One region of the Ruegeria sp. BF7 genome, then DNA from elsewhere that is predicted to be linked to it. Evidence: riboswitches for the same ligand, from Rfam matches in the RefSeq annotation. Region 1 holds a riboswitch; the other holds the start of a gene.
What was found. A riboswitch is a leader RNA that binds a small molecule or an ion and turns the genes downstream of it on or off. The one in region 1 is predicted to bind thiamine pyrophosphate.
Positions count from the first base shown of each region.

Region 2: it holds a riboswitch for thiamine pyrophosphate, as region 1 does, so the genes downstream of both, thiB (thiamine ABC transporter substrate binding subunit) here and thiD (bifunctional hydroxymethylpyrimidine kinase/phosphomethylpyrimidine kinase) in region 1, are expected to answer to the same signal.

Region 1 is NZ_JBQFTM010000003.1:306,580-321,113, forward strand. It holds gene ACR0IK_RS10055 (ABC transporter permease) at 1-659, opposite strand, end outside; gene ACR0IK_RS10060 (ABC transporter ATP-binding protein) at 656-1,384, opposite strand; gene tenA (thiaminase II) at 1,381-2,055, opposite strand; gene ACR0IK_RS10070 (ABC transporter substrate-binding protein) at 2,052-2,987, opposite strand; gene ACR0IK_RS10075 (ThiF family adenylyltransferase) at 3,008-3,970, opposite strand; gene ACR0IK_RS10080 (thiamine phosphate synthase) at 3,967-4,563, opposite strand; gene ACR0IK_RS10085 (thiazole synthase) at 4,560-5,324, opposite strand; gene thiS (sulfur carrier protein ThiS) at 5,327-5,521, opposite strand; gene ACR0IK_RS10095 (FAD-dependent oxidoreductase) at 5,505-6,482, opposite strand; gene thiD (bifunctional hydroxymethylpyrimidine kinase/phosphomethylpyrimidine kinase) at 6,479-7,282, opposite strand; TPP riboswitch at 7,329-7,435, opposite strand; gene dnaJ (molecular chaperone DnaJ) at 7,567-8,721, opposite strand; gene dnaK (molecular chaperone DnaK) at 8,796-10,706, opposite strand; gene ACR0IK_RS10115 (alpha-ketoglutarate-dependent dioxygenase AlkB family protein) at 10,919-11,521, shown strand; gene ACR0IK_RS10120 (ABC transporter permease) at 11,518-12,339, opposite strand; gene cysQ (3'(2'),5'-bisphosphate nucleotidase CysQ) at 12,462-13,259, shown strand; gene ACR0IK_RS10130 (3-deoxy-manno-octulosonate cytidylyltransferase) at 13,259-14,059, shown strand; gene galE (UDP-glucose 4-epimerase GalE) at 14,128-14,534, shown strand, end outside.
Region 2 is NZ_JBQFTM010000023.1:470-15,003, forward strand. It holds gene speB (agmatinase) at 1-755, shown strand, start outside; gene ACR0IK_RS22825 (thiamine ABC transporter ATP-binding protein) at 759-1,451, opposite strand; gene ACR0IK_RS22830 (thiamine/thiamine pyrophosphate ABC transporter permease ThiP) at 1,438-2,985, opposite strand; gene thiB (thiamine ABC transporter substrate binding subunit) at 2,961-3,941, opposite strand; TPP riboswitch at 3,974-4,078, opposite strand; gene ACR0IK_RS22840 (YbcC family protein) at 4,144-6,546, opposite strand; gene ACR0IK_RS22845 (proton-conducting transporter transmembrane domain-containing protein) at 6,561-8,111, opposite strand; gene ACR0IK_RS22850 (LysR family transcriptional regulator) at 8,217-9,107, shown strand; gene ACR0IK_RS22855 (oligopeptide/dipeptide ABC transporter ATP-binding protein) at 9,135-9,413, opposite strand; gene ACR0IK_RS22860 (hypothetical protein) at 9,295-9,594, opposite strand; gene ACR0IK_RS22865 (hypothetical protein) at 9,552-9,701, opposite strand; partial or broken gene ACR0IK_RS22870 (IS6 family transposase) at 10,210-10,398, opposite strand; gene pqqE (pyrroloquinoline quinone biosynthesis protein PqqE) at 10,628-11,713, opposite strand; gene pqqD (pyrroloquinoline quinone biosynthesis peptide chaperone PqqD) at 11,710-11,997, opposite strand; gene pqqC (pyrroloquinoline-quinone synthase PqqC) at 11,994-12,737, opposite strand; gene pqqB (pyrroloquinoline quinone biosynthesis protein PqqB) at 12,734-13,621, opposite strand; gene pqqA (pyrroloquinoline quinone precursor peptide PqqA) at 13,646-13,753, opposite strand; gene ACR0IK_RS22900 (4Fe-4S binding protein) at 13,894-14,534, shown strand, end outside.

The sequences.
Region 1 (14,534 bases):
GTCAGCATCGCCGCAAACATCAGATCGGTCTTGGCCCGGCCATTGGCCAACAGCATCAGATACCCCAAACCTTGCGAGGAACCGACCCATTCACCGATCACCGCCCCGATGGGCGCATAAACCGCCGCCAGTCGCATCCCCGACGCCAGCGAGGGCAAGGCGGCCGGTATCCGGATATGCCACAACACAGCGCGCGGGTTGGCCTGCATGGTGCGCGCCAGATCGAGATACCCGGCTGGCGTCCGCATCAGCCCGTCGAAAAAGGACGAGGTAATCGGGAAATAGATGATCAGCACTGCCATCGCCACCTTGGACCACAACCCGTAGCCCAGCCAGAGGGTCAACAGAGGAGCCAGCGCAAAAACCGGCAGCGCCTGCGTGAACACCAGCATCGGTTGCACCAGAACCCGCGCGGCGCGGGAATTGGCCAGTTGCAACGCAGTGACCACCCCCAGAACCGTGCCACAAGCAAGCCCGACCACCACCTCAATCGCAGTGATCCACGTGTGTTCGGCAATCAGCCAACGGTTCTGCCACCATGTTTCTGCGACCAAGGCGGGTCCGGGCAGGATGAATTTGGGCAGACCGGTCAACGAGACAATGGCCTGCCAGACCGTCAGTGCAAACAGGGTCGCGGCAAGGGCCGAAAGGTACTTCACGCCGCCTCCTCTCGCAAAAGACGCAGCAGCGCACCTTGTGTCTCCAGCGACCCAAGGTCATCGACCTTGCGCGGAACGGGCGCGGCTGGCGGCTGGCAGGGGGTCAGGCCGTGCTGAGTCATCACCAAGATGGACTGGCCCAGCCGGGCGGCCTCGGCCGGGTCATGGGTGACCAGCAGGACGGTCCGCCCCTGCAAAGCCTCAGCCGCCAGATCCTGCATGTCCGCGCGGGTGCGGGCGTCGAGCGCTGAAAACGGCTCATCAAGCAGCACAATCGGCCGATCTTCCATCAACGTGCGCGCCAAGGCCACGCGCTGCCGCTGCCCTCCCGAGAGTTCGCGGGGTCTCTTGGTCACGTGATCCTGCAGGCGCATCCTTTCGATCAGCCGGTCGCGGCGGGCAAGATCCGGCTTCTCACCCCGCAGCCGCGCGCCCAGTGAAACATTCTGCGCCACCGTCGCCCAGGGCAACAGCAGATCGTCCTGCGCCATATAGGCTACGCGCTCGGTCACCAGTTGGATATCGCTGGCCGCAATCTTGCCGGTGAACTCAGCCCCGGTGTCCAGCCCTGCAATCAAGCGCAGAACCGTGGTTTTTCCAACACCCGACCCGCCCAACAGGCACGTCCATTGCCCCGCCCCAAGGGTCAGCGTCAACGGTGCGAACAGAGTCGCGCCACCGATTGTGGCCGAACCGCTGATGGTCAGGTCGGGTGCCGGGGTCACGGGGTCAGGCCCATTTGCCAGAAATTCACCTCAAGCTCTGTCGCGGTGCGGAAGGTCCGACACAGACGTTGCCACCGCAGTGAGGCCTCAAAATCCACCCCAATGCGGCGTGTTAGAGCCGTATCCAGCAATTCTCCGACCGCCTGACACGCCTCTTGAAAGTCTGGACTGGCATAGGTGTTGATCCAGTCCTGATAGGTGACGGATGTGGCCTCGGTGGCCAACCGGGCACCGATCTCACCATATCCCATCACACAGGGCGTCAGCGCGGCCAGCAGGTCCAGCAGATCGCCACTATACCCGGCCTCGAGCACGAAGCGGGTATAGGCCATGTTTTCCGCCCGTTCCTCGGTCGCGAACAATTCTTCGCCCGAGATGCCTTCTGCCGCGCAAATACCGATATGCAGCTGCATCTCTTCGGCCACCAGCGCGTTTACCGTCGCAACAGATGTCAGCATCTCGGAATGGGTCTCGGATTTCACCACCGCCAGTGCCCAGGCGCGGGAAAAGTGGATCAGGAACACGTAGTCCTGCCGAAGGTAATGCAGAAACGCCGCGCGCGGCAGGGTGCCGTCCTTCATCCCTTCGACAAAGGCGTGGCGGGTATAGTCCCGCCACGACCCTTGCGCCGCATCACGCATCAGCGTGAACGCTTTGCCGTATCCGCTCATTGCACGGTCACGTCGATGGTGATGTCGCTGACCGGATTGAGGCTGTCGATCATGCCGCTGTCTTTCAGGAATGCCTCGAACCGGGCATATCGGCCAGCGTCAAAGCCCGCGGGACGCAGGGCAAAGCGGGGCAGCGTGTCGACCCAGGCGCGGGCGTTCAGCTCATCCTGCAACTCGGGCGAGGTGGCGGCGAAAATCTCCCAGCTTTTCTCCGGGTTGTTGACGATGAACTGGGTCGCCTTTTCGGTGGCAGCCAGAAAACGCGCGACCTTTTCGGCGTCCATTGTTTCGGGGTTGGCTACATAGATCAGCTCATCGTAGGGCGGTACACCTTCTTCTTCGATATAAAAGCACCGGCCCGCTACGCCTTCGATATCCATCTGGTTCAGTTCAAAGTTGCGGAAAGCCCCGATCACCGCGTCCACCTGACCGCTCATCAGTGACGGCGATAGCGAGAAGTTCACGTTGATCATCTCGATATCGTCCAGCGCGACGTCATGGGTGTGCAGCATCGCCGACAGAACCGCCTCTTCCACACCGGCGACAGAGAACCCGACTTTCTTGTCCTTGAGGTCGGCCAGCGTTTCAATCGGACCATCCTCAAGCACCAGCAGGCAGTTCAGCGGAGTAGCAACCAGTGTGCCGACGCGTTTCAGCGGCAGGCCCTCGTGAATCTGCAGGTGCAACTGGGGCTGATAAGACACCGCCAGATCCGCCTGACCAGCGGCCACCAGACGCGGTGGCGCCGAGGGATCGGCGGGCGGAATGATTTCGACCTCAAGCCCCTCATCGGCGAAGTAACCGTTTTCCTGTGCCACGATAATGGGACCGTGGTCGGGATTGATGAACCAGTCCAGCAGAACGGTCATCTTGTCTTCGGCCCAGGCGGGCGCGGCGGCCAGCAGGGCGATCATTGTGATCAGTTTCTTCATGTCTCGCGTTTCCTTTTCGCTCATGAGGTCGAGGCCGCGACGAGGACAATCTCGCCCGGCCAATCCGGTTGCAGTTCTTCAGCGGCCCGCCACGCGCGAAGGCCGGTAGCGCAGCAAAGCGCCAGTCTTTTCCCTTTATTTGGCTCTGATTTGAGTGACTCCACGGATTCGCGCCGGACATTGGGATGGATCGGATCTGGGACCTCATCCGGACCGCGCAATTCGATGATCAGGTCTTCTGAGGTCAGTTGATTGGCCGAAATGAAAGCAAAGCGCCGTTCTGGCTCGGGAGCTCCGTCAAAGCGAAATGTGGTGCTGCGGAACGTTTGCCCATCGATCTGCAACATCTGTCCCAGCGGCGAAGGCTGAAGGCCAAGGATCAGGTTCAGTGCCATCTGCGCCTGCAACGCGCCGATAATTCCCACGACGGGGCCGAGCACACCAGCCGTCGCACAGCTTGCACCGCTGTCAGGTGCATCGGGAAAGACCGCCCGCAGGGACGGCGCTCCACCGCAAAAGCCGCCAACATATCCCGTGAACCCCAGCACCGATGCTGAAATCAAAGGCTTACCGAGCGCGAAACAGGTGTCAGACAGGACATAGCTGGCCGCATAGCTGTCAGCGCAATCAAGAACCAAATCAACCTGTTCCACGGATTCAGTCACATTTTTATTTGTCAGAGTCTGTTTTTTGGCAATCACAATGACTTCCGCGTTCAGGGATCGACAGCGATCCGCCGCGACCTCAACCTTCGAACGGCCGCTGTCTGCCTCGGCAAACAACGTCTGCCGGTGCAGGTTCGACAGCGCGACCTCATCACGGTCCATGATGGTCAATTGACCTACCCCAGCCCCCGCCAGTAGTGGCAGCGCCGGGGCAGCCAGCCCGCCCGCGCCCACCACCAGAACGCGCGCGACGGACAGGCGGGCCTGTCCCTCTGACCCGACCTCGGGCAGGATTGTCTGACGAGAGTAGCGGTTCATCGCGTGGCCTCGATCCATTGGCGCACGCGGGCCTCTGGATCAGCGTTCAACGTGATATCAGTGACGGCTGATACGATATCGGCCCCCGCCTGCAACACACCCGGCGCGCGTTCAACGCTCATCCCGCCGATACCGACCAGAAGGATTTTACCCACCCGCGCCTTCCATTCGGTGACCCGGGGCAAGCCCTGCTGATGCCACTTCATCTTTTTCAGGATCGTCGGATAGACCGGACCCAACGCCACATAGTCCGGGTCTATCGCCAGAACCCGCTCCAACTCATCGTCATCGTGGGTCGAGACACCCAGTTTCAGCCCCGCCTTGCGGATGGCAGTCAGATCGGCCTCGTCCAGATCCTCCTGCCCGAGGTGAATCCAGTCACACCCGGCCTCAATCGCCTGCTGCCAGTAATCGTTGATCACCAGAACCGTGCCATGTTGGCGGCAAAGGTCGCGCGACAAGGCAATCTGGTCGCGCACCACCGTGTCGGGCTGGTCCTTGATCCGCAACTGTACCAGTTTCACACCCAAGGGCAGCATCTGGCGCAGCCAATCCGAGTGGTCGAAAATCGGGTAAAACCGGTCGAGGGTCATGACAGAAAGGCCTTTCCGATCACCGGGGTGGAGGGTTCCGCCATATCGCGCGCTTCGATCGGGTCAGCCTGATAGGCCAATTGTCCGGCTTCAATCGCCAGCATCATCGCGCGGGCCATGGCGGTAGGATCTCCGGCCCGGGCCACCGCGGTGTTCAGCAGAACCGCGTCATATCCCAGCTCCATCGCCTGCGCCGCATGGCTGGGCAGTCCGATCCCGGCGTCGATCACCAGCGGTACCTCCGGGAATTCAGCCCGCATCGCGCGCAGAGCGTATACGTTGTTCAAGCCCCGGCCTGACCCAATGGGCGCGCCCCAGGGCATCAGAACCTCGCAACCCGCCGCCAGCAGACGTTCTCCCACAATCAGGTCGTCAGTGGTGTAGGGGAAAACCTGAAACCCGTCCCCGGTCAGGACGCGTGCGGCCTCGACCAGTTGAAATACATCCGGCTGGAGGCTGTCGGTGTGACCGATCAGTTCCAGCTTGATCCACCTGGTGTCAAACACTTCCCGCGCCATATGGGCGGTGGTCACGGCCTCTTTGACGGTGTGGCATCCGGCGGTGTTCGGCAGGACCAGCACGCCCAGATCGCGGATCATCTGCCAAAAGGTTTGCCCGGCCCCGGCTTCGCGCCGCAGCGACACAGTGGCAACCCCGGCACCACTGTCCCGAAACGCCTGTTCCAGGATCGCGGGGCTGGGATATTGCGCCGTACCCAGCATCAGAGGGTTGGGCAGTTGGGTGCCGTAGAAGCTCTTCATTTTCACCCCCCCTGCATCGGCGCAACAACCTCGACCCGGTCGCCATCAGCCAGTTTGTAGGAAATGCGCAGACCCGAGGGCACAAAATCCTCGTTGACGGCCGTCGCCACCCGGCCCGAGAACCCGCATTCGACCAGCAGGTCCGAGAGGGTTTCGGCGCGCACCTCGCGCGATTCACCATTAAGCTCGATCTTCATCGACCATCTCCGAATGTTTGTTATCCAGCGCCAGATCCGCCACGCCCTGCGCCAGCGCCGGGGCCAACAAATAGCCGTGGCGGTATAGTCCGTTGGCATAAATCGTGCGCCCCAGCCGCCGGATACGCGGCAAGTTGTCAGGAAAGGCCGGGCGCAGATCGACCCCGATCTCGAGCACTTCGGCCTCACCAAAGGCGGGGTTCAGCGCATAAGCCGCGCTGAGCAGTTCCAGCATCGAGCGCGCGGTGATGCGGCTGCTGTCCTCGCTTTCGATCATCGTCGCGCCCAGCATGTAAATACCGTCGCCACGGGGTACGATGTAAAGCGGCATCCTTGGATGCAGCAGACGCACGGGCCGCGTCAGGGTCACGTCCGGGCAGCGGATCACCAGCATCTCACCCTTCACGCCCCGCAGATCATGCAGCACTTCGCGGGCGTGCAAACCCCGACAGTCGATTGCGTTTTCAAGCCGCGATGGAGCGAGTTTGCGGTGGAATTCAACCCCGTGTTCCAGCAAATGCTTATGAAGGTCCCGCAAGGCCTGGCGTGGGTTTAGATGCGCTTCATTCGTGAAATGGAGACCCTTGCTGAATCCGTTCAGATCAGGCTCTAACTTGGCGATTTTGGGCTGCTCGACGTCCCTGTAGCCTTCGGTCCGGCGGGCAAACCGGCGCAGATCGGGCAGGTCGCGCGGGCGGGCCACGACCAACGTGCCCCGCCGGTCCACCGGCGTTCGCTTCGCCCACCAGCCCAGCGCAGCCTGACCCAACCGCAACACCGGCTCCTCGGCGTTTTCATACTCACACCACGGGGCCAGCATGCCACCCGCCCACCAGGAACACCCATGCGGACCCGGCGGGCCAGCGGGATCGAAGACCTGAACCTTGACGCCGCGCGAAACAAGCTCGCTGGCCACGGCCAAACCAGCCACGCCGGATCCTATGACCGACCAGACCGTCACGCGGACCATACCCGGTGGAAGTGATGCACCGGCCCGTGCCCCTGTCCGATCATCAGACCGTCCGCCCGGGCAATGGCCCCTTGCAGGTACTCGTGCGCCTGCGCGACGGCCTCGGTCAGGCCGAAGCCCCGAGCCAACCCAGCCGCAATCGACGACGACAAAGTGCACCCGGTGCCATGTGTATTGCGCGTTTCCCTCCGAGGGGCGGTGAACTCGGCCACCCGACCGGAGGTATCAACCAGCAAGTCATAGCAGATTTTCCCGTGGCCATGTCCCCCTTTCATCAGCACCGAACCCGCGCCCAACCCACACAAGGCAAGCCCTTGCGCGATCATCTGATCGGGAGAGTCGGCCTCGGCACCACCCAGTAAACAGGCGGCTTCGGGCAGGTTCGGGGTCAGTACGGTAGCGCACGGCAGAAGAAGATCGCGCAAAGTCTGCACCGCGTCCCGCGCCAACAACGCATCGCCGGATTTCGCAATCATCACCGGGTCCAGCACGACGGGGCCATCAAACCCGGCAATGGATTCCGCAACCGTTTGTATAATCTCTGGCGTCGCCAGCATCCCGATCTTGATCGCGCCGACGTCCAGATCGGTCAGAACCGCCTCGATCTGGGCGGACACCACATCCAGCGGTATCCCATGCACTGCCGTCACCGCTTGGGTATTCTGCGCCGTCACTGCCGTAATCACGCTGGCGCCGTACACGCCCAAGGCGGACATCGCCTTGAGGTCTGCCTGTATCCCGGCCCCGCCACCACTGTCCGAGCCCGCAATTGTCAGGGCAATATGCGCCATATCGTTGCTCCAATTCAAAATGGGCAACGGGGCATGGAAAACGTCTTAGCACTGTGAGACCGTTCCCTACGCCGGTATTGCCCGGATCAGGTTCGATGGGTTAGCGCATTCACGCCTCTCAGCCCTTTGATCAGGGCACCCCAACGGTTGGGCGGACAATCTCAGGGGTTGGCAGGGGAATCAAGGGCCAATTTTGGCGCAGTTGACAGGCAAACTGGACTTATGGGGTGAAAAAAAGCCGGCCCATTGGACCGGCTCATTTATTACAATTACTGGATGCAGACTCAGCCTTTCATCCCGTCCCAAAAGGACTTGACGGAAGAGAAAAAGCTATTCGATTCCGGGTGGTTATCCTCACCCAGATCGTCGAACTCGCGCAGAAGTTCTTTCTGGCGAGCGGTCAGGTTGACCGGAGTTTCCACAGCCAGTTCGATGAACATGTCACCAACACCGCCGCCGCGCAGGGCAGGCATACCCTTGCCGCGCAAGCGCATCTGACGGCCCGATTGGCTACCGGCCGGAATCTGCACGCGACCACGGCCACCGTCAATGGTCGGCACTTCGATCGATCCGCCCAGCGCGGCCTTGGCCATGCTGACCGGCACGCGGCAATACAGGTTCACGCTGTCGCGTTCGAACAGTTTGTGATCGGACACTTCGACAAAGATATACAGATCACCCGGAGGACCACCGCGCATCCCGGCCTCACCCTCGCCTGCCAGGCGGATTCGGGTACCGGTTTCGACACCGGCGGGGATATTGACGGACAGCGCGCGTTCTTTTTCGACGCGACCTGCTCCGCTACAGGACTTGCAGGGATTCTTGATGATCTGGCCCAATCCGGAACATGTCGGACATGTGCGTTCAACAGTAAAGAAACCCTGTTGCGCACGAACCTTGCCCATGCCCGAGCAAGTTGGACAAGTGACTGGTTCCACACCACCTTCAGCACCCGAACCGTCACAGGCCGAACAGGCAACGGCTGCGGGCACGCTGATGGTTTTCTGCAGGCCCGAGAACGCCTCTTCCAGTGACACCCGCAGGTTATAGCGCAGGTCGGACCCGCGTGCGGCCCGACGTCCGCCACCAGCGCCACCGCGTTGGCCACCCATGAAATCGCCGAACAGATCGTCGAACACATCAGAGAACGCGCTGGAGAAATCGCCTTGACCGAAGCCGCCGCCGGGACGACCGCCGCCACCGCCCATGCCGTTTTCAAAGGCGGCATGACCAAATCGGTCATAGGCGGCCTTTTTGTCGGCATCGCGCAGAACGTCATAGGCCTCGTTGGCTTCTTTGAACTGCGATTCAGCATCCGGGTTGTCCTTGTTGCGATCGGGATGCAATTCTTTGGCCTTCTTGCGAAAGCCCTTCTTGATCTCGTCCGCCGATGCGCCCTTGGACACGCCGAGCACATCGTAGTAGTCGCGTTTTGACATCAGTGTTTCCTTCTGCCTCAACGTAATCGGGCCGGCCCGGCAACCGGACCGGCCCGAATTGGCCCGGTTACCCGTTAGTTACGCTTATCGCCGTCCAGATCTTCGAACTCGGCGTCGACGATGTCGTCATCACCAGCCGGAGCAGCATCTGCCGCTGCAGGTTCGTCGTCGGCCTCTTCGGACTGCGCCTTGTAGATGGCCTCGCCAAGCTTCATCGCAGCTTCGGTCACGTTCTGGATACCGGACTTGATCTTGTCAGCATTTTCGGTTTCCAGCTCGTCCTTCAGTGCGGCAATCGCCAGCTCGATGGCTTCGATGGTGGTCGGGTCGACCTTGTCGGCATGCTCTTCCATCGACTTCTCGGTCGAATGGATGAGGCTTTCCGCCTGGTTCTTGGCATCGACCAGCTCGCGGCGTTCCTTGTCAGCTTCCGCGTTCTCTTCGGCGTCCTTGACCATCTTTTCGATGTCCTCGTCGGACAGACCGCCCGATGCCTGGATGGTGATCTTCTGCTCTTTGCCGGTGCCTTTGTCCTTGGCCGAAACCGAGACAATACCGTTGGCGTCGATGTCAAAAGTCACCTCGATCTGAGGCATGCCACGCGGTGCGGGCGGGATGTCTTCGAGGTTGAACTGACCGAGGATCTTGTTGTCCGCAGCCATTTCACGCTCACCCTGGAACACGCGGATGGTTACGGCGTTCTGGTTGTCCTCGGCGGTCGAGAAGACCTGAGACTTTTTCGTCGGGATCGTGGTGTTGCGGTCGATCAAACGGGTGAACACGCCACCCAGCGTCTCGATACCCAACGACAGCGGGGTCACGTCCAGCAGAACCACGTCTTTGACGTCACCCTGCAGAACACCGGCCTGAATGGCGGCACCCATGGCAACCACTTCGTCCGGGTTCACACCTTTGTGCGGCTCTTTCCCGAAGAACTTGGTGACCTCTTCGATCACTTTCGGCATCCGGGTCATGCCACCGACCAGAACAACTTCGTCCACGTCGGCAGCCGACAGACCGGCGTCTTTCAGAGCAGCGGCACAAGGCTTCATCGACTTCTTGATCAGGTCCGAGACCAGCGATTCCAGCTTGGCACGGGTCAGTTTCATGACCATGTGCAGCGGCTGACCGTTCGAGCCCATCGAGATGAACGGCTGGTTGATTTCGGTCTGCGAGGTCGAGGACAGCTCGATCTTGGCTTTTTCAGCGGCCTCTTTCAGACGCTGCAGGGCCATCTTGTCGGCAGACAGATCGACACCGTGTTCCTTTTTGAACTCGTCCGCCAGGTAGTTGACGATGCGCATGTCAAAGTCTTCACCACCCAGGAAGGTGTCACCGTTGGTCGACTTGACCTCGAACAGGCCATCGTCGATTTCCAGAATAGTCACGTCGAAGGTACCGCCACCAAGGTCATAGACCGCGATGGTTTGGGTTTCCTGCTTGTCCAGACCATAGGCCAGCGCGGCAGCAGTCGGCTCGTTGATGATCCGCAGCACTTCCAGACCGGCGATTTTACCGGCGTCCTTGGTGGCCTGACGCTGTGCGTCGTTGAAATAGGCCGGAACGGTGATGACCGCCTGCGTGACTTCCTCACCCAGATAGCTCTCGGCAGTTTCCTTCATCTTACCCAGAGTGAAGGCCGAGATCTGGCTTGGGGAGTACTTTTCACCGCGAGCTTCCACCCACGCGTCGCCATTGCCGCCATCGACGATGGCATACGGCACCATTTTCTTGTCTTTTTCGACTTCTGCATCATCCACACGACGACCGATCAGACGCTTGACGCCAAAGATCGTGTTGTCGGGGTTGGTGACCGCCTGACGCTTTGCAGGCTGACCGACCAGTCGCTCATCTTCGGTGAAGGCGACGATCGAGGGCGTGGTCCGCGCCCCTTCTGCGTTTTCGATGACCTTGGGCTGCGAGCCGTCCATGATGGCCACACACGAGTTGGTGGTCCCGAGGTCAATTCCGATTACTTTTCCCATATGTTCAATCCCTTTCTCTTCAAGGCGATGTCCGAGGTCCGAACCCGTTATGGCACCCGGCCCCGATCTGATTTGCACGAACGGTCCTACACCATCGCGCGTCCCGGCGTATATAAGGGCGTGAAACGAGCCCTGCAAGCGGTGTAAAAGGCAGGTTTTCGGGAATCTGCAGCCTTTTTGGCAAGGTTTTGGTTAGGATTGGGGAATCTTGAATGGCGCGACTACTTTTGCGCGGTTTTGAAATCAGGAAAGGCTATCTGGACAGCGCAGCCCAAGTGCAGTTGATCGAGGTACTGCGCCCGATTCTGAAATCGGCCCCCCTGTTTCGGCCAGTGACGCCTTCGGGCAAAGAGATGTCGGTGCGCATGACTTCGGCCGGGTCGCTGGGCTGGGTGACCGACAGGGCCGGATACAGATACCAAGAACAGCACCCCAAAGGGGCGGACTGGCCCGCGATCCCCGATCCCATCCTTGATATCTGGCACCAATTGGCCAGCCCTGACCGCGACCCCGATTGCTGTCTTATCAACTATTACGGTGAAGGTGCCCGGATGGGGCTGCATCAGGACAAGGACGAGGTCGATTTTTCCTGGCCGGTGCTGTCGATCTCATTGGGGGATGACGCGCTGTTTCGCATCGGCAACCAGACGCGCGGCGGCAAGACCGAGTCGATCTGGCTGAACTCCGGCGACGTGGTGATCATGGGCGGCCCGGCCCGGCTGACATATCACGGGATTGACCGTATCCGGTTCGGGTCTTCGAAACTGCTGCCCAAGGGTGGTCGGATCAATCTGACCCTGCGCGTGGCAGGCTAGCGGCGCGCGCTCCAGCTCTGGGATACATGCTGACGCGAGAAAAAGATCCCCAAAAGCCCGATCAGCAGCAAGGCCAGCCCAACCCAAAGCGCATATTCCCAACTGGTGTTGCGGGGAAAGTAGTTGCGGAACACGAACCCTCGGCACTGGTCGATGATGTGAAACAGTGGGTTCCACGCAAACATGGCCAGCGTGGCGCCACCCAACGCATTTGCCAGAAACATTTTCCCCGAAAAGATCATGTTCAGACGGCGGTAGATGTTGCTTAGAATCGTGGAAACGGTTGGCAACCATGGTTTCAGGGCCATGAATACCACACCGACGGAACATCCGGTGAACCAGGCCAGTATCAACATCCCAAAAGCACCGCCTGGGTCCTGAATCTCAATTGGCGACACAGTGACACTGTAAAGGAACAGTATGATGATGATTGTGACCATCTGCGTATAGAGCGTGCCGAACGCGGTCGCCAGCAACATGACCATCATGTTCATCGGCGAGTGCAGCATCATCGGGTTACCCCCGGTGCTGACCCCCGCCACCGAACTGACAGATCTGATATGCGTCACAAACAAGAAAACGCCGGACAGCAGATACAAAACGAACTCGCCCCGGATTCTGGCAATACGCGGGCCCATGAAGGACATGATCACGTAAATCACCGCGACCAGGGCCAGGACTTGCAGAATATTGACCAGGATGGCCAGCACCGCGTTGCTGTGTTGTGATCGCACACTGCGCACAACGGCATGGAAAATAAGCTCGGCGGTTGTGAACGCGCCGCCCAGTAATGTCTGGTTTCGCTTGAAATAATACACCCGAAGCGTCTTTCCCGTTTTTTCGCCTGTAATCTGCCACGAATTTCTTGCCGATCCGTAACCGGCACATCATAAGGCCGTCAGGATATTCGATCAACAAATCGCAGGAACGGAGCATTTTTGTGACCTACGACGCCCTCATCCCCGTCATTCGACGTCTGGCCCTGGAAGCGGGCGACAAGATCATGGAGATTTACAATTCGGATGATTTCGACGTCAAAGTCAAATCCGACGCCAGCCCTGTGACCGAAGCGGACGAGGCCGCCGATGCGTTGATCTCGGCCGGTCTGCGCGACGCCTTCCCCGACATCCTGCTGGTGACCGAGGAACAGGCCGCTTCACATTCGAAAAAGGGTGACACGTTCCTGATCGTCGATCCGCTGGACGGCACCAAGGAATTCATCAACCGCCGCGGCGATTTCACGGTGAACATCGCGCTGGTGGAAAACGGCGTTCCAACCCGCGGCGTGGTTTATGCGCCTGCGAAAGAGCGCATGTTCTATACGCAGGCCAATGGTCAATCGGTCGAAGAAACCGGCGCGCTGGACAAAGCGCAAGCCGGGGATGCTTTGCCGATATCAGTCTCTAAACCAGACAATTCGGCGCTGTTGATCGTGGCGTCGAAATCGCACCGGGATCAGGCGACCGAGGATTACATCAACAAATACCAGGTACAGGACAGCAAGAGCGCGGGCTCGTCGCTGAAATTCTGTCTGGTGGCAACGGGTGAGGCCGATCTGTATCCCCGTGTAGGTCGCACGATGGAGTGGGATACCGCCGCAGGTCACGCCGTTCTGGCGGGCGCCGGCGGTAAGGTTGTGCGCTTTGATGACCACACACCGCTGACCTATGGCAAAGACGAATATGCAAACCCGTTCTTTATCGCTTACGCTCCGGGCGTTGAGCTGAAGGAGGCCTGATGTCCGTTCTGATCGCCATTCCCGCCCGTTACGCCTCGACCCGGTATCCGGGCAAACCGCTGGTCCCGCTGACCGGCGCCAGTGGCAATGCAATGACCCTGATCGAACGGTCCTGGCGCGCGGCATGTTCGGTCTCGGGCGTCGACAAGGTGGTTGTCGCCACCGATGACGACCGCATCCGCGAGGTGGCCGAAGGCTTCGGGGCCGAGGTTGTGATGACTTCGGAAACCTGCGGCAATGGCACCGAACGCTGCGCCGAAGCGCATACTGAGCTTGGTGCCGGTTACGACATCGTGGTGAATCTGCAGGGCGATGCGCCGCTGACCCCACACTGGTTTGTTGAAGACCTGATCGCCGGATTGCGCGCCGCGCCCGAAGCCGGGGTAGCGACACCGGTTCTGCGTTGTGACGGCAACGCGCTGAACAGCCTGCTGAACGACCGCAAGAACGGGCGCGTCGGCGGCACCACCGCGGTGTTCGCCGCCGACAACAGCGCGATGTATTTCTCGAAAGAGGTCGTCCCCTATACCGCCGAAACCTTTGCCGGAGACGACGCAACCCCGGTTTTCCACCATGTCGGCGTCTATGCCTATCGCCCCGATGCGCTGGCCGCCTACCCCGCATGGCCCGTTGGTCCGCTGGAGCAACTGGAAGGGCTGGAACAGCTGCGTTTCATGGAAAACGGCCGCAAGGTTCTGTGCGTCGAGGTCGAGGCCAAAGGCCGCCAGTTCTGGGAGCTGAACAACCCTCAGGACGTCCCCAAGCTGGAAGAAATGATGGCCGCCATGGGGTTGGAGTGAGGTTATTCCCCCAATCGACATAGGCCTGACGGCGTAGCTGTGCACAGTTAATAAACCTGGAAGAATAGATGACCAACATTCTTGTAACCGGCGGTGCCGGATATATCGGATCGCACGCCTGCAAGGCGCTGGCGCAGGCAGGCTATACACCAGTGACCTATGACAACCTGATCACTGGCTGGCAGGACGCAGTAAAATTCGGCCCGTTTGAACAGGGTGACCTGCTGGATCGCGCCCGACTGGATGAGGTCTTTGCCAAGTACAAACCTGCCGCCGTGATGCACTTTGCCGCCCTCAGCCAGGTGGGTGAAGCCATGTCCGAACCCGGCAAATACTGGACCAACAACGTCACCGGCTCGCTGTCCCTGATAGAAGCTGCGGTCGCCGCAGGTTGCCTGAACTTTGTCTTCTCGTCGACCTGCGCCACCTATGGCGAACATGACAATGTGGTGCTGGACGAAGACACGCCGCAGGA
Region 2 (14,534 bases), on a different contig from region 1:
GCCACGCCGGGGCCTATGACCATGAGGATGACGCCACCTATCTGGGCAGCGATGTGCGTATCGTTGATTTGGGCGACGCTGATATCGTTCATACCAAGACAGACGAAAGCCACGCTAACATCGAATACGGGGTGAAAAAGATACTGGACGCCGGTGCCCTGCCGGTGACGATCGGAGGCGATCACTCGGTCAACATTCCCTGCATCCGTGCTTTTGCCGAGGATTGCGAAAAGAACGGCCCGATTCACTTAGTCCAGATTGACGCGCATCTGGATTTCGTGGACGAGCGCCACGGCGTCAGCCAAGGTCACGGCAACCCGATGCGACGGGCGATCGAAAAGGACTATGTCTCGGGGATGACGCAGCTGGGCATCCGCAACGTGTCTTCGACTGCCAGGGAAGGCTATGTGGATGCCCGCGCGCGCGGCTCGGATATCCTTTCGGTCCGGCAGGTGCGCAAACTGGGAACGGATGGTGTTCTGGACCGTATCCCCGAGGGCGCACGCTATTATGTCACCATAGATATCGACGCGTTCTGCCCCTCTATCGCGCCGGGAACCGGCACGCCCAGTCATGGCGGGTTTCTGTATTATGACGTGCTGGAAATCCTGCAGGGGCTGAGCAAGCGCGGCAACGTGGTCGGCATCGACTTGGTCGAGGTTGCCCCGGCCTATGATCAGACGGAAAGCACGCAAATCCTGGCGGCGCAGGTTCTGCTGAACTTCCTTGGTTTCATCTTCCACAACCGAAGATAGTGGCTAACCCAGATAGGCACGCAGACTGGGTGGCGGGTTGTCGAACAGCTGCTCTGTCGCCGCAGGCGGGTGCGCCCGTTCGTCGGCCACAAGCACGGTCTGGTCGGCGATGCGGCGGGCGTCCTGCGGGTCATGGCTGACCATCAGCAGGGTTGTTCCGGTCTCGGTCAGCAACCCCGCAACAAGGTCCAGCATTTCGGCTTTCAGTGCGGGTCCCAGCGCCGCAAAAGGCTCGTCCAGCAACAGCATTTCACGGTGTTGCACGAGGACCCGGGCCAACGCCACCCGGCTTTGTTGCCCGCCCGACAACTCGGCCGGTTTGCGTCCCTCAAAGCCGGGCAGTGCCACGCGGGCCAACGCGATCTGGACCTGCGATTGCTCCTCGGCCGACAGCCGCCCGTTGGGGCGCAGGCCCAGAGCAACGTTCTGTTCAACCGTCAGATGTGGAAACAGGTTGCCATCCTGAAACAGCATCGCCAGCGGGCGCTTGCCAGGAGCGAGACCGGAGATGCGCTGCCCTTGCCACAGGATTTTCCCCTGTTTGAGGCCGCGAAACCCGGCAATAGCCTCCAACAGCGTCGACTTTCCCGCGCCGGAGGGGCCGACGATAGCAACGCTGGACCCGGCTTCGACAGAAAAGTCAGCCTGCAAGGTGAAACCGCCATTCTCAATGACGCAACCGTCAAGTTTCAGCATGTAATCGCCCTCCGCGATCCAAAAGCCAGAACGCCCCCATCGAAAGCAACAAAAGCAACAGCGCCGCCCCGGCCGCCGCCTGCATTTGATAGGCCCCCATCAGCCGGTAAATCTGCAGCGGCAAGGTTGCGATCTGCGGATCGGCGAACAGGGCGATCACGCCGAGATCACCCATCGACAGCGCGGCCGCAAGACCTGCAGCAAAGCGGATTTGCGGGCGCATTCGGGGCAGCAGAATCCGGGTGAAGAAGGTCTTTTTGCCTATGTCCAATGACAGTGCCAGCCGCCCATGCCGCGTGACCACATCCCGCGCCGCAGGCACCAGAATACGCAGGGCGAATGGCAGCGCCATGACCGCATTCACCAGCGCCGTCACCGGCAGCGCTAGTGCGGTTGGGTTGGCCACCGGACGGATCAGGATGAACAGGCCAGTTCCGATCACCAAGGGCGACGCCGCCAGCCCCAGAATACCGCTGAGTTCGACGATCCCATACCGCCCGGTCGCAACGGCCATGGCCATGGGCAAGGCCAGCATCAACAGGACGGCCGTACTGGCCGCCGCCACCAGAACCGAGATCAGCGCGGCGCGGAACACCAGCGAAGGCATCTCGAACAGCCCCGAGATCCCCGAAATGACCACTGCCGCCAAGGGCAGCAGCAGAAACGCCGCCGCCGCCAGTATCCAAAACGTGTCAAGCACCGGCGCGCCGCCGTCCCAGCGGCGGATGGCCCGGTCCAGACCTGCCCCAAACCCATCTCCGCGCGAGAACTTCAAGGCGGCCAGTGCAGCCGCTGCGGTCAGGGCCAGTTGCAAGGCGGACAACAACGCCGCCCGGCCAAGGTCAAAATCATAGGTAAAGGACTGATAGATCGCGAGTTCAATCGTCGTCGCCCGTGGCCCTCCGCCCAAGGTCAGGGCGACGGCAAAACTGGTCAGACAGATGGCGAAGATCACGGCCAGTACACCCGGCAGGATGCGCCTGAGCATTGGCAGTTCGATCAGACGAAACATCGCCATCCCGTCACAGCCCAGTTGCGCGGCCAAACGAAAGCGTTCGGCCGGGATTTCCTGCCAGGCCTGCAGGATTAGCCGCGTGGCCAGCGGTAAATTAAAAAATACATGTGCCAGCACAACGCCGTGCAACCCGTAGATCCGCATCGGCGGCAAACCAAAGAATCCCAATACCTCCGAAATCCAGCCCGCGCGGCCAAAGACCTGCAACAGCCCGAGGATCGCCACAATGACCGGCAGAATGAACGGCGCCCCGAGCAAAGCAATCAGAAAGCGTCGTCCCGGAAATCGCCGCCGGGCCAGTGCCCGCGCAACAGGAACCGCTAGCGCTGCACTGAACAGGGCCGACAAAACCGCCTGCACAAGCGTGAACCGCAAGGCGGCCCAATCCGCCGGGCCGAATCCACCTGCCGCTTCGGCCCGCAGGGCTACGGCGGCGAGTGTCCCCAAAATCAGCGCGGCAACCATAGCCGCCGCGCCAACACCCGGCCAGGGGCTTACTGGCTGAGCGCGCTCAGCCATTCCGCAAGCGCCTGATCCCGCACAACGGCGGCCTCATCCGGAGAAAACAGCAGGGATTTTTCCGGCTGAATCAGCGTCTCGAACCCTTCGGGCAGACCAACTGCCGGGGTCACCGCCGGATACATCCAGTTGGTGGTCGGGATGATCTGCTGGAACGCATCTGAGACCATGAAGTTCAGAAACTGATCCGCCAGTTCCGGCTGATCGGACCCGGCCAGCTTGGCCGCAACCTCGACCTGCATATAGTGCCCTTCGTCGAAAGCGGCCGCCGCTTTGCTGGCGTCTTCCTCGGCGATCAGGTGATAGGCGGGCGAGGTGGTGTAGCTGAGGACCATGTCGGCCTCACCTTCCAGAAACAGGCCATAGGCCTCGGACCAGCCTTTGGTCACGGTAACGATGTTGTCGGCAAGACCGGCCCAGACATCTGGCGCCTCATCGCCATAAGCCGCCTGCACCCACAACAGCAGTCCCAGACCGGGGGTCGAGGATCGCGGGTCCTGAATGATGATCTTGGTGTTACCCTCGGCCAGTTCACGGAAGTTCGCAGGAGCCGCAGCATCCGCGTTATGGACAAAAGCGAAATAGCCCCAATCATAGGGCGCGAACACGTCATCCGTCCATTCGATCGGCAGCGTGTATTCGGCACTGACTGCGCTTGGGGCAAACAGGCCAGTTTCCTTGGCCGCGGTGATCAGATTGGTGTCCAGCCCCAACACCACGTCGGCGTCCGAGTTCTCGCCCTCCAACCGGATACGCGATAACAACGCCGCACCGTCCTCGACGCCGACAAGGTTCAGCTCGCAGTCACAGACCGCCTCAAACGCCTCTTTCACCTGCGGGCCGGGGCCCCAGTCCGAAACAAAGCTGTCATAGGTGTACACGGTCAGCTGAGGTTTATCGGCTGCCATAGCCGTGGTTGCGCTCAGGATTCCCGCAGCAATCATCAGATGTTTCATGTCATCCTCCATTGCGGCGAGAGGGCAAGGATGGATGAAACCGTTACCTTTCCCTCCGCCGGTTCTAGCCGGTTCAGGTTCAACGGGTTCGCCTATGGCATCTCAGCGTGGCAGGCCACGCACCCCGAGGTGAGGCTCTGACTAGGCGGGAACCGACCAAAAGACAACCCGTTTCGCATGCTGTCCGTTGGTCGGCTTCACCTTATTCCGCCGCGATGACCTGATCGGACGGGGCGCTGATCGGGGTCCAGTTCAGGTCTCCGGTATAACGCCAGGCCAGCTTGCCCTGGTCGTCCATGGCGATCAGATGCAGCCAGCCGTTGTCGAACAGCGCCTGCACCTGCGGGTGCCGATCAAGAATGCCCGACATCGCCTCGGGCGGTGCTTCGACGACAACCGACAGGCGAAGCGGTTCATGTTGATAGCTTTCGCCGTCATGGATCGACTGCCACGGTAAGCCCGGACGGGGCGCGCCGTTGTTGCCTTCAAGCACACCGATACCACCGACTACATTGTGCAGCAGCTTGTTGCCGCCGCCGAACAGGGCGGGCGCCACGGTCGAGCCGTAATATTGCAGGCTGATCCAGCTGACGACCACCACCGGGGCGGTCATGATCAGTTCCAGCACGCCAAAGCCGTCATCCTTGCGCCAATCGTAATTGTGCAGGAAGGCTTGCCCTTCCAGGTTCGCCCCGTCCGTGCGATGACGCGGGGCTATGATGAAGGCACGGCATCCGGCCAGGCCCCATTCGGGGCGGGTTTCAGCCCAGTCCTGCGCGCGGCGCTGAATATCCGTGGCGTTGTCGGCGCGCGGCAGACGTACCGCGCGTTCGGCCCGGGCAAGCTGTCCGGCCACATCCAGCCAGGTTTTCACCTGCGCCAGATCACCGGCCCGGTCGCCGGGCGGCAAATCCTGTTCATACAGGCTGACCCGATCTGTTGTGGTCGAGTGCATTGCTGCGACAAACAGGGTGTCGGCGGGGATGTCGATCCCCTGCCCAACCAACCCCGAACGGACCTGCGCATCGTTCAGCAGCCCGGCCAACAGCCGCGCGTTCACGTCGCCCGAATGACCTCCGCACGCGCCACAATGCAGCGCGCTTTCATGCGGGTTGTTGGTCACCTCGGCCCCGTGCCCGACCATTAGAACGATCCTGGCGAAACTGTCGGTCAGAGACATCGCCGTCAGCACCGCCTTGGCCATGCCAACGCGAGTGTCCAGATCGATTTTCGGGTCCAATTGAGGTGTCGGGTCAACCTTGGACTTTCCGGCAACCCCCAATGCGTCGCGCATCAGCTTTCCGGCATACAAGGGCCCGGTCGCCTCGACAAAAGCAAACGAGGATACAGCGGCCAGCTTGAACCGGCCCCAGGCCCGCTTGGCCCGGGCCGAGTAACGGCGGGCCAGATCCGCACCCGCCGGTTCCTTGGCCTGAGAGCACACGGATGGCTGTAACAACACCGGGCCATGGACCTCGGTGACATCCGACCCCGCTGCCTTGTGCGCACTGGCAAGGCCAAAGAACCCCGCAAACCCAAGCGTTTCGATCCCGGGATCCTGCGCCTCAAACGCGCGGCGGAACACCTCGGACCGGACGTCGATGCAGAACGCGGCCTGCACCTGCGCCCGACCATCGGCTTTGCGCGCGGTGCCCGAAAGCAGCCTTTCTCCCAATGCGCGTTGTTGTGCCCGTTCGGCGGCCTCCTGCAGAGCAGCATCGATCACAAATTCGGCGGTTGGCGTCACCGGTGCCGCATGCGCGGCCACAATCTCTGCCCATCGCTCGGCGATCTGATCTTCGTAAAGCACGAACAGCGCCTCATCGAAGACCATCCGCACGGCCAACAGCTCGGTCACGGTATTGTTCTGTTCACCTTTCAGCTCAGCTTCCCACTGCAGGTAGCGCGCGTATTGCGCCCATCCGCCCAGGGTCGTCAGCCACCGATGATAGGCGGTAGCGGCTGCCTCGGTGCTGAGCCCTAGCCGTTCGGACGACCGGCCAACTGCCCGCCAATGCGATCGGTTGGTACCCGCAACAAAGGCGCCAAACCCGGTCAGACCCTGAATTTCCGGCGTCAGGTCGCGAGAGGCAAACTCGCGCCAGACGCTGAAAGCGCCTCCGGTCCGGGCCTGTTGCCACAAAGCCTGCCCTTGATCGAAATGGCTGGCCGCCCAGATGCCGATGCGGTCCTCAATCAGGGCAGGCCAGTCCGTACCGGAAACCTCGGCCGCCAGTTCAGCCACAGTGGGCAAAGCTTCGGTATGCGGTGCCTCCGTTTTCAGCGAAACCATGACATCCTCAAGGCTTGGGACGTTGAACGGTCCCTCAATTGAAGAAAGCGCATCCAGAATGTCCGCCTCGGTCATCTCACCCGTACGCAACTTTGCAGCCCAATGTGTCCGATCAGGTGTGATCCGTGTGCCCGCAACCCGCGCCAGTCGCGCCGAGGTCACGGCCAGCGGCTCGTCGCTTTGGCCGAGAAACGGGTTCACCGCGACATTCGAAGATAAAGGGAACAAGGGCGGGATCGCATAAGCGGCGGATTTGGCTTCGGCCACCAGTTCCAGAAGTGGTGCGGTATACGCTTCGAGCTTTGCAAACATCGGTTCAGTTCCTTTCAGGCTGCGGACCGTCTGGACCAACCGTCCAGCAACTTGTCGAAAATCGCGTTGGCATAAAGACCGTTTGACAGGTGAACCCGCAGGCCCGCCGCTGCCGGGTGCGCCGCCCACAGCGGGAAAGTCGCCTGCGCCACCGCAACGAACCCAAAACTCAGCAAGGCCAGCACGATCAGCGCCCATTCCAGCGGTCCCGGCGCGGGGGTGGCGGGCAAGGCTCCGGCGGTCACATGCTGCGCAATGATCTGCAGCACGAAGTAACTGACCGAGGTCACCAGCGCATAGACCGCCGTGCGCTGTGTCAGCTGACGCGGCGCGGCATCGGCAAAGCCCTGCGCCAGCAGGTAAGCCACGCCGAAGATCAGGATGACGCCAAGAGTAATGGCCTGAACCGACTTGCCGTCAAAGCCCAGCACCGTCCCGACCAAAGCATAGATCACGATCGCTGTCCCGAAGGCCCGTAGCACGTTGCTGGCACTGGGCACCGCAATGGGACCGGGGCGGTGAATGGCGGTAACGTTTTTTACCGCCTCACCCGAGCTGAGGAACGCATGCGCTTTGTACAGCGAATGCGCCACGATATGCAGCAGCGCCAGCGGGAACAGCGCAAGCCCACACTGCATAACCATGAATGCCATCTGGGCAATCGTGGACCAGGCCAGCGAGGTTTTTACCGCAGGTTGGGTCAGCATCACCAACCCACCAAACAGCGCGGTGAACCCGCCCAACATCACCAGCAGGGCCATCACTCCGGGCGCCGCCAGCATGACATCGGCGAAGCGGATCAACAGGAATCCACCCGCATTTATCACACCCGCATGCAGCAGGGCCGAAACCGGCGTCGGGGCCTCCATCACCTCGGTCAGCCAGCCATGCACTGGGAACTGGGCCGAGGCCAGAACTGCCGCGACTGCGATCATCAGGGCCGCCGTCGTGGTCAGCCAGTTGGACTGAACCGTCGTCAGGATCGTGTGGATATCGGTGGTTCCGGTTGCCGCGATCAGCTGAACCACGGCTGAGGCCAGGGCGCATTCACTCAGCCGTGACACAATTGCCTTCTTGCGTGCGGCGCGTTGTGCAGTTGCGCGATCCGGGTAGAACAGCAGTAGCTTGTGCAGAACCAGACTGGTCGTGGTCCACGCAACCAACAACTGGATCAGGTTGCCCGACATAACCAACATCAGGACCGAGGCCAGCACCAAGGCCATCCATTGGGTGAATTTGCCCTGTCTGGCCTCGCCATCCATATAGGTCACAGAATAGCGCAGGACGATCCAGCCAATGAAGCTGACCAGCACCAGCATCACCGCGCTAACCGCATCCAGCCTGACTGACAACCCAACGCCGAAGGCTCCGATCAAGGCCGACGTGCCGGGGCCGTAGATCACCAATAAAAAGGAAGCGGCGGAGGCGATCACGAAGGCGGCAAAGGCCGCGGCTTCGGCCAGTTTCGGCACTCGGCCCGGGCGCAGTCCCGGATGACGCCCTGCATAGATTGCAGCAGCGATCAGGATCAGCGGGTTGAGGAGTGGGAGATAGAGATACAACATGGTGACGTGTCCCTGGGTTATCCGTTTGGGACAATCAGTTAGGACAGATTCTGTGTCATTAAAAATTCATTGTTCTTCTTATTTCGTTCTATTAAATAGAACGTTATGCCACTGAACTATCATCACCTGAGGTATTTCTGGGCCGTGGCCCATGACGGGAACCTTACCCGTACGGCACAACGGCTGAACCTGTCGCAATCCGCCTTGTCGGTGCAAATCAAGCAACTAGAGGAACGGTTGGGCCACGATCTTTTCGAGCGTCGCGGTCGTCAATTGTACCTCACCGAGGCCGGACGCATCGCCCTGGACCATGCGGATGCGATTTTCTCGACAGGACAAGAACTTGTCGCCACTCTGACCGAGACGGTGCAGACCCGCAAAGCCTTGCGCGTGGGGGCCTTGGCGACCCTGTCGCGCAACTTTCAGATCGGATTTCTACGCCCCATCCTGTCGCGGCCGGATGTCGAGGTGATCCTGCGGTCCGGTAGCCCGGCCGAGTTGATGGAGGGGCTTGAGACGCTGAACCTCGATCTGGTTCTGATGAATCGCCTGCCACCGGATGACAGCCTAACCCCGTTTGAGACTCACCAGATCGCCGAACAGCCGGTCAGCATCATCGGCACGCCCGACCGGCTGGACCCCAAAACGCCGATCAAAGAGCTGTTGAAAACGCAACCTTTCATCTTGCCCACCACCGACAACAGCGTGCGCACAGCGTTTGATGCCATGGCCAGCCGCCTGTCAGAACGCCCGCAAGTCGCGGCCGAGGTCGATGACATGGCGATGGTGCGACTTTTGGCGCGCGAGGATATCGGGCTGGCCCTTGTCGCGCCCATCGTCGTTACGGACGAACTGAATTCAGGGCGGCTGGTCGAAGCGCAGGAACATCCGCGCATCAAAGAAGCCTTCTACGCCATCACGCTGCGCCGCCGTTTTCCCAATCCGTTGGTTCAGGACCTGCTGTCACACGATCCTGACCCCATGCTTTTGCCCTGACCCCCACGAGCGGAAGAAATCGTACTCTTACGTATAGTGACAGGCAACAAAATGCTCCGGTAAAACCGCGCGCAATTCGGGTGCTTCGGCGCTGCATCTACCCTTGACAACCGGGCAGCGCGTGTGGAACCGGCACCCGGACGGAGCGGCCAGCGTGTTGAGAGTTTCGCCCCGAAGCCGGATCGGATCAAACCCCGCATCCGGGACGGCGGTGCAGATCGCGCACTGCAGAACTTGGATATAGGGGGTGTTTCGGCGCAAAGAACAACGTTTCGGTTGGGGCGCATTCGGCGAATTTCCCGGCATAGAGCACCGTGACCCGGTGCGACATCCTCACCACGACGAACAGATCGTAGGTGACGTACAGGGACGGAACACCTATCTCGGCCAGAATCGACACATCCAACGCTGAAACGCCTTCGTCGCAGAGCAGATGTTCCAGAATTAGCCTGCAGCGCGCCGCAATCTCGCGCACACGGGCATCCATCTGTTTTCCTTGATCGTGCTTGCGGCCGCCAGCGGCTCGGTATTGATATCGCGCACGGTCATGCGCTGGTTCAGCGAGGAATACGTATCCTGAAACACCAGTCTCATCTTGGACGGACCTTGCGCAGCTCGGACTCGGACGCATACGGCAGATCGATGTCACCTTTTTTCTTGCGGGTCTAGATCGGGACGTGGGCGGGCAGGTCCTTGACCTCGATCAGCGTATCGCTTTTGGGGATCATGTCGCGCTCTGATCTTTGTCACCGTGCCGTCGGCAGAGCACAGTGAAGCCCGGCATCGAGGTAGGTTCAACAAGTTCCTTCGCGTCTCAAATGCCGGAAGTTGCCCGTGCGCATATGACTGGGAACGGGAAGTCGGTCAACCGGCTCATGGGGCCGGGAGTATCACCCTGCACCGGTTTAAGCCGGTTATGCAAATGCTCGATGCTGTGGGTCGCGTCAACACCGCCGGGATGTACAGCCACGGGGTCTGTTCGATGGGCCGCACCGATTGTGCCTGCTGCAGAAGAACTCCCCTCAATACCAAGGGTGGACTCAAGCCGAGCCAGACGAAGAACAGCGCTTTGGCAGAGAACTAGGCGACGGCTGGACGCTTCCCGCGCTCGCACTGCGATCATCGATGAAGACTTCACAACCCACCTGTTGAGAGTGGCGAGGTCCACTTGAACGCCACGTTCGGCCATAATCTCTTCTAAACTCCGATACGACAAAATGTGCCGCAATTAGAAGTACACAGCATACAAAACTGCATCCTTGGGAAAATGGCCGCCGTTCAATGAGACCATGCTGAAACCTGTGAAAGAAACATATGCTGAGAACAAAAGTCGGAACCTGCGTGATCGCCAATCTAGACGAAAAAGCTTGCGACACACGCTGCAGGTCACACAGCCCGGCAATTAATGATACATCCCAAAAACGACTGCTCAACAAACCATTTATTTTGCGCAAGTTATTAGGCAGGCAACCAGCATTTAAGCGCACCGTGACAACAAAGCCCCTCAAAAAGGTTCACTTTTACGATACCGCCCCCCGCCACAACATGGGCGTTTCTGTCGGCTTAGCCGCCTGCTCGAGAATCTTGGTGATCAGACCATGGTTCGGGGATTTTCCGCAAACCGGATCCGAGGCCGACGCGTCCCCGGAGATGGCCAGCGCCTGGCAGCGGCAACCACCGAAATCGATTTCCTTTCGGTCACAACTCTGACACGGCTGGGGCAGCCAGTCAGTGCCGCGATAGGCATTGAACGCCGGGCTATCGAACCAGATTTCCGCAAGCTTTTTATCCTGTACAGATTCGAATGCTAGATGCGGAATACTCTCGGCCGCGTGGCACGGAAGAACTGTCCCGTTTGGCGTCACGTTCAGCCCAGTCGATCCCCAACCGCCCATGCAGGATTTGGGGAAATCCGCATAATAGTCAGGCGGCACGAAGTCGAAGGCCAACGTCCCGCGCAGCCGGTTTTCAGCCTCGGCCACGATACGTTTGGCCTCTATTGTCTGCTCACGCGTTGGCAACAGGTGATTGCGGTTCTTCGTGGCCCAGCCGTGAAACTGCACGCAGGCCACTTCAAGCCGGCGCGCGCCCATCTCGACCGCCAATTCGATGGTGCGTTCCAGATCGTCCAGATTATGCCGGTGCATCACCGCATTCAGCGTCAGAGGAATTCCCCGGTCTCTGATTTCGGCCGCCACCTTCATCTTGCGATCAAATCCGCCCCGATACCCGCCAACCCAATCCGCCAGCTCCGCATTGGTACCCTGCAGTGAAAGCTGGATGTGATCCATCCCCGCCGCTTCTAACACATCCAGCCGTCGCGGGGTCAGACCAATCCCACTGGTGATCAGATTGGTATACAGCCCGGCATCATGTGCCCCCTGCATCAATTCCACGATATCCGTGCGCGATGCAGGCTCACCGCCCGACAAATGCAACTGCAGAACACCGAGCTCTGCCGCCTGCCGAAAAACATCGACCCATGTTTCAGTGTCCAGTTCGCTGTCACGACCCAGCAAATCGGAAGGGTTCGAACAGTAAGGGCAGGCCAGCGGACAGCGGTGCGTCAGTTCCGCCAGCATGGCGATGGGTGAAGGTACACTCATAAGTGGACCCCCAGAAACATCCGGGCGCGCAACCCGATCATGAACCGCTGCACATCCTTGGAAATCTGCTCTTCGGGGGCGTCGTAAGTTGTTGCGAGGTCAGCAATGATTGCGCCAAACTCGGCGTAGCCATCCACCCGGGACAAAATAGCTTCGCCAATCTTGTCCAGAGCTATGGCCTTTTCAGGCGCCAGCAGAACCTTGCCGCCCCGCAGCCGGTCCTCCACCATTCGAACACCACGCGGCAGATAAGGGCGATCCGTATCGGTTAACGCCAGGCTCATGCCATGCCTTCTCCGGGCTGCCAGGCACCGGGCGGAATGCGGCCCGGTTCCACATATGCTCCCCACAACGCATCCAGCTGCGCCCACAGCACATTGGTCTTGAAGATCAGCGCCTCGCAGGCCGCATCCTCCTTTACCGGCGTATCGGCGTGCTCCAGAACCCAGGCCAATCCGAATTTCACGTCCTTTGGGGCCTCGGTCAGACGTTTTTTGAAATACGACATGCTTTCGGCATTGGCGAAATCATAGTGCTGCAACATACCCTCAATGCGGCGTTCGTGGATCTTGGGCGCGAACAATTCAGTGAGCGACGAAGCCACCGCCTCGAGCAAAGGTTTATCTCGTACATAGCGGATATAAGCGTCCACAGCGAATTGCGTGGCTGGCAGAACCCCCCGTCCGCTTGCAACATAATCAGGGTCCAGCCCTACCGCCTCGGCCAGCTTCAACCAGCGGCGAATTCCTCCGCCACCGTCCACATTACCGTCGTGATCCTCGATCCGGCTGCGCCATTCCCGCCGCATCTGCGGATCGCTGCACCGGGACAGGAAAGCGGCATCCTTCATCGGTATCGCTGCCTGATAGGCCCAGCGGTTGATGACCCAGGCCCGCACCTGGTCCGGATTACATTGCCCTCCGTGCAGCATGTGGTGAAACGGGTGCTTGTCGTGATAGCGTTCGGCCCCGATCGCACGCAGCCGCTCTTCCAGTGTTCCGACGTTGCGGCTGTGTGCGTTCATGTCACTATCTCCATCCCATCAGCAGCGACGCGCCAGCCCTGAGCGTGAACAAATGCGCGTTCCGGGCCGTCCGGCTGCCAGACCGGGTTTGTGTTGTTGATGTGTATAAAAGTCTTGTCTGCCTTCAGCCCGGCCAGTCGGGCAATCGAACCTTCCGGTCCGCCGATCGAGATATGCCCCATTCGTTTTCCGGATTTCACGCCGGTTCCCGACCGGATCATCTCGTTGTCGTCCCACAGCGTGCCGTCAAAGAACAAATGGTTCGCATCCGACAAGGTTTCCAGAAGATCCACGGTCACATCCGCGCATCCGGGAACGTAATAGGCCACGGTCTGCCCGTCGCTCAGGCGAACCCCCACAGTCTGTTCCCCGACCATATCGGTCTGAACCGTCTCGCCTTCCATGAACAGCGGCACCTTGCCCGGCACCGGGAACACCCGGGCCTGCAATCCCGGCAGAACCTCAAAGCCGTGGCCGATCTTAATCCGTTCCCGCGAAACCTTTTCCGCGTTCACCGCGTCAAACACACAGTTGTCCTCCAGAACCTTGTGGATCTCGGAAGTCGCATAGATTGTGAACGGCGTCTGCTCGCGCAGGGAAAGCAATCCGGCGATATGGTCAATATCGCCATTTGTCAGCAAAACTGATGCAATAGGTGAACCCCGCAAGCCGCGCGGATGCATCGAGGGGCAGGCCATCATCTGGGCGCGAATATCGGGGGATGCATTCAGCACCGCCCAATCGCGTCCACCCAGAGAAACGGCCAGCGATGACTGGCTCGCCGGGGCGATCTTGCCGCTACGAGCATCCTGACAATTGGAACAACCACAGTTCCACTGTGGCAGTCCGCCACCAGCCGCCGCGCCAAGAACCAGAAACCGCATGGCCGTTACCCGTTCAGACGCGGTTCAAAACAGATCACGTTCGTATTCGCGACCTTCGTCCTCGGACGGCGCGTACATGTTGATTTCCATGCCGCAGTTCACTTCTTTTAGTTTGGGTGCTGTCCAGGCCATCTTACTTCCTCCGCTGGCGGGTTAGAGTGCCTTAAACCTACCAACGAGCCCCAATCTTGCGTATTGGCCTTTGGTCGTAGACCGGGTCTGCGACCAATGTCCAATAGGGTGCGCGCACCTCCGCTGCGTAGGGTCGTTACATGCGCGTTATTTTGTTCACACTGCTGTTCTGCCTTTCGGCGCGCCTTGTTCCGGCCGCGCCGCTGGACCGGGCGACGCTTTCCGAGCTTATCATGCCACCGTTCTCCCTCGGTGACCCCATCGGTGAAAACGGTGTCTATCAGTTGCTGAACTCGGGGGGGGCCAAGGCAGGATATGTTTTTGAAACCGAACCGCTTGCCCCCCTGCCCGGCTTTTCGGGATCGGCGATCAACGCGCTGGTTGTCCTCGATTTAGAGGGAATATTCCTGGACGTACGCCTGATCGAACACAATGAGCCGATCTTTGTGTCAGGCTTGGGCGAAGCTCCGTTTCACAGATTTTTCGAACAATATCCCGGGTTATCCATTTCCTCATCCATCGTCGTCGGAACCCCCTATGGCAGCGGTGGGACCGGTTCGTCGCTGGTCTATCTGGATGGCGTCATCAAAGCCACAGCCTCGGTTCGTATCGCCCATGAATCGGTTATGGCCGCTGCCCTCGCCGTCGCACGGGAGAAGATGGAAGGGATTTCGACCATTCCACCCGCACATCCCGATCCGGAGTATTCCGAAGCCCTGACATGGGAAGATCTCGTGTCGCAGGGCATCGCAACCCATACAGTCATTTCCAATGCTCAGGT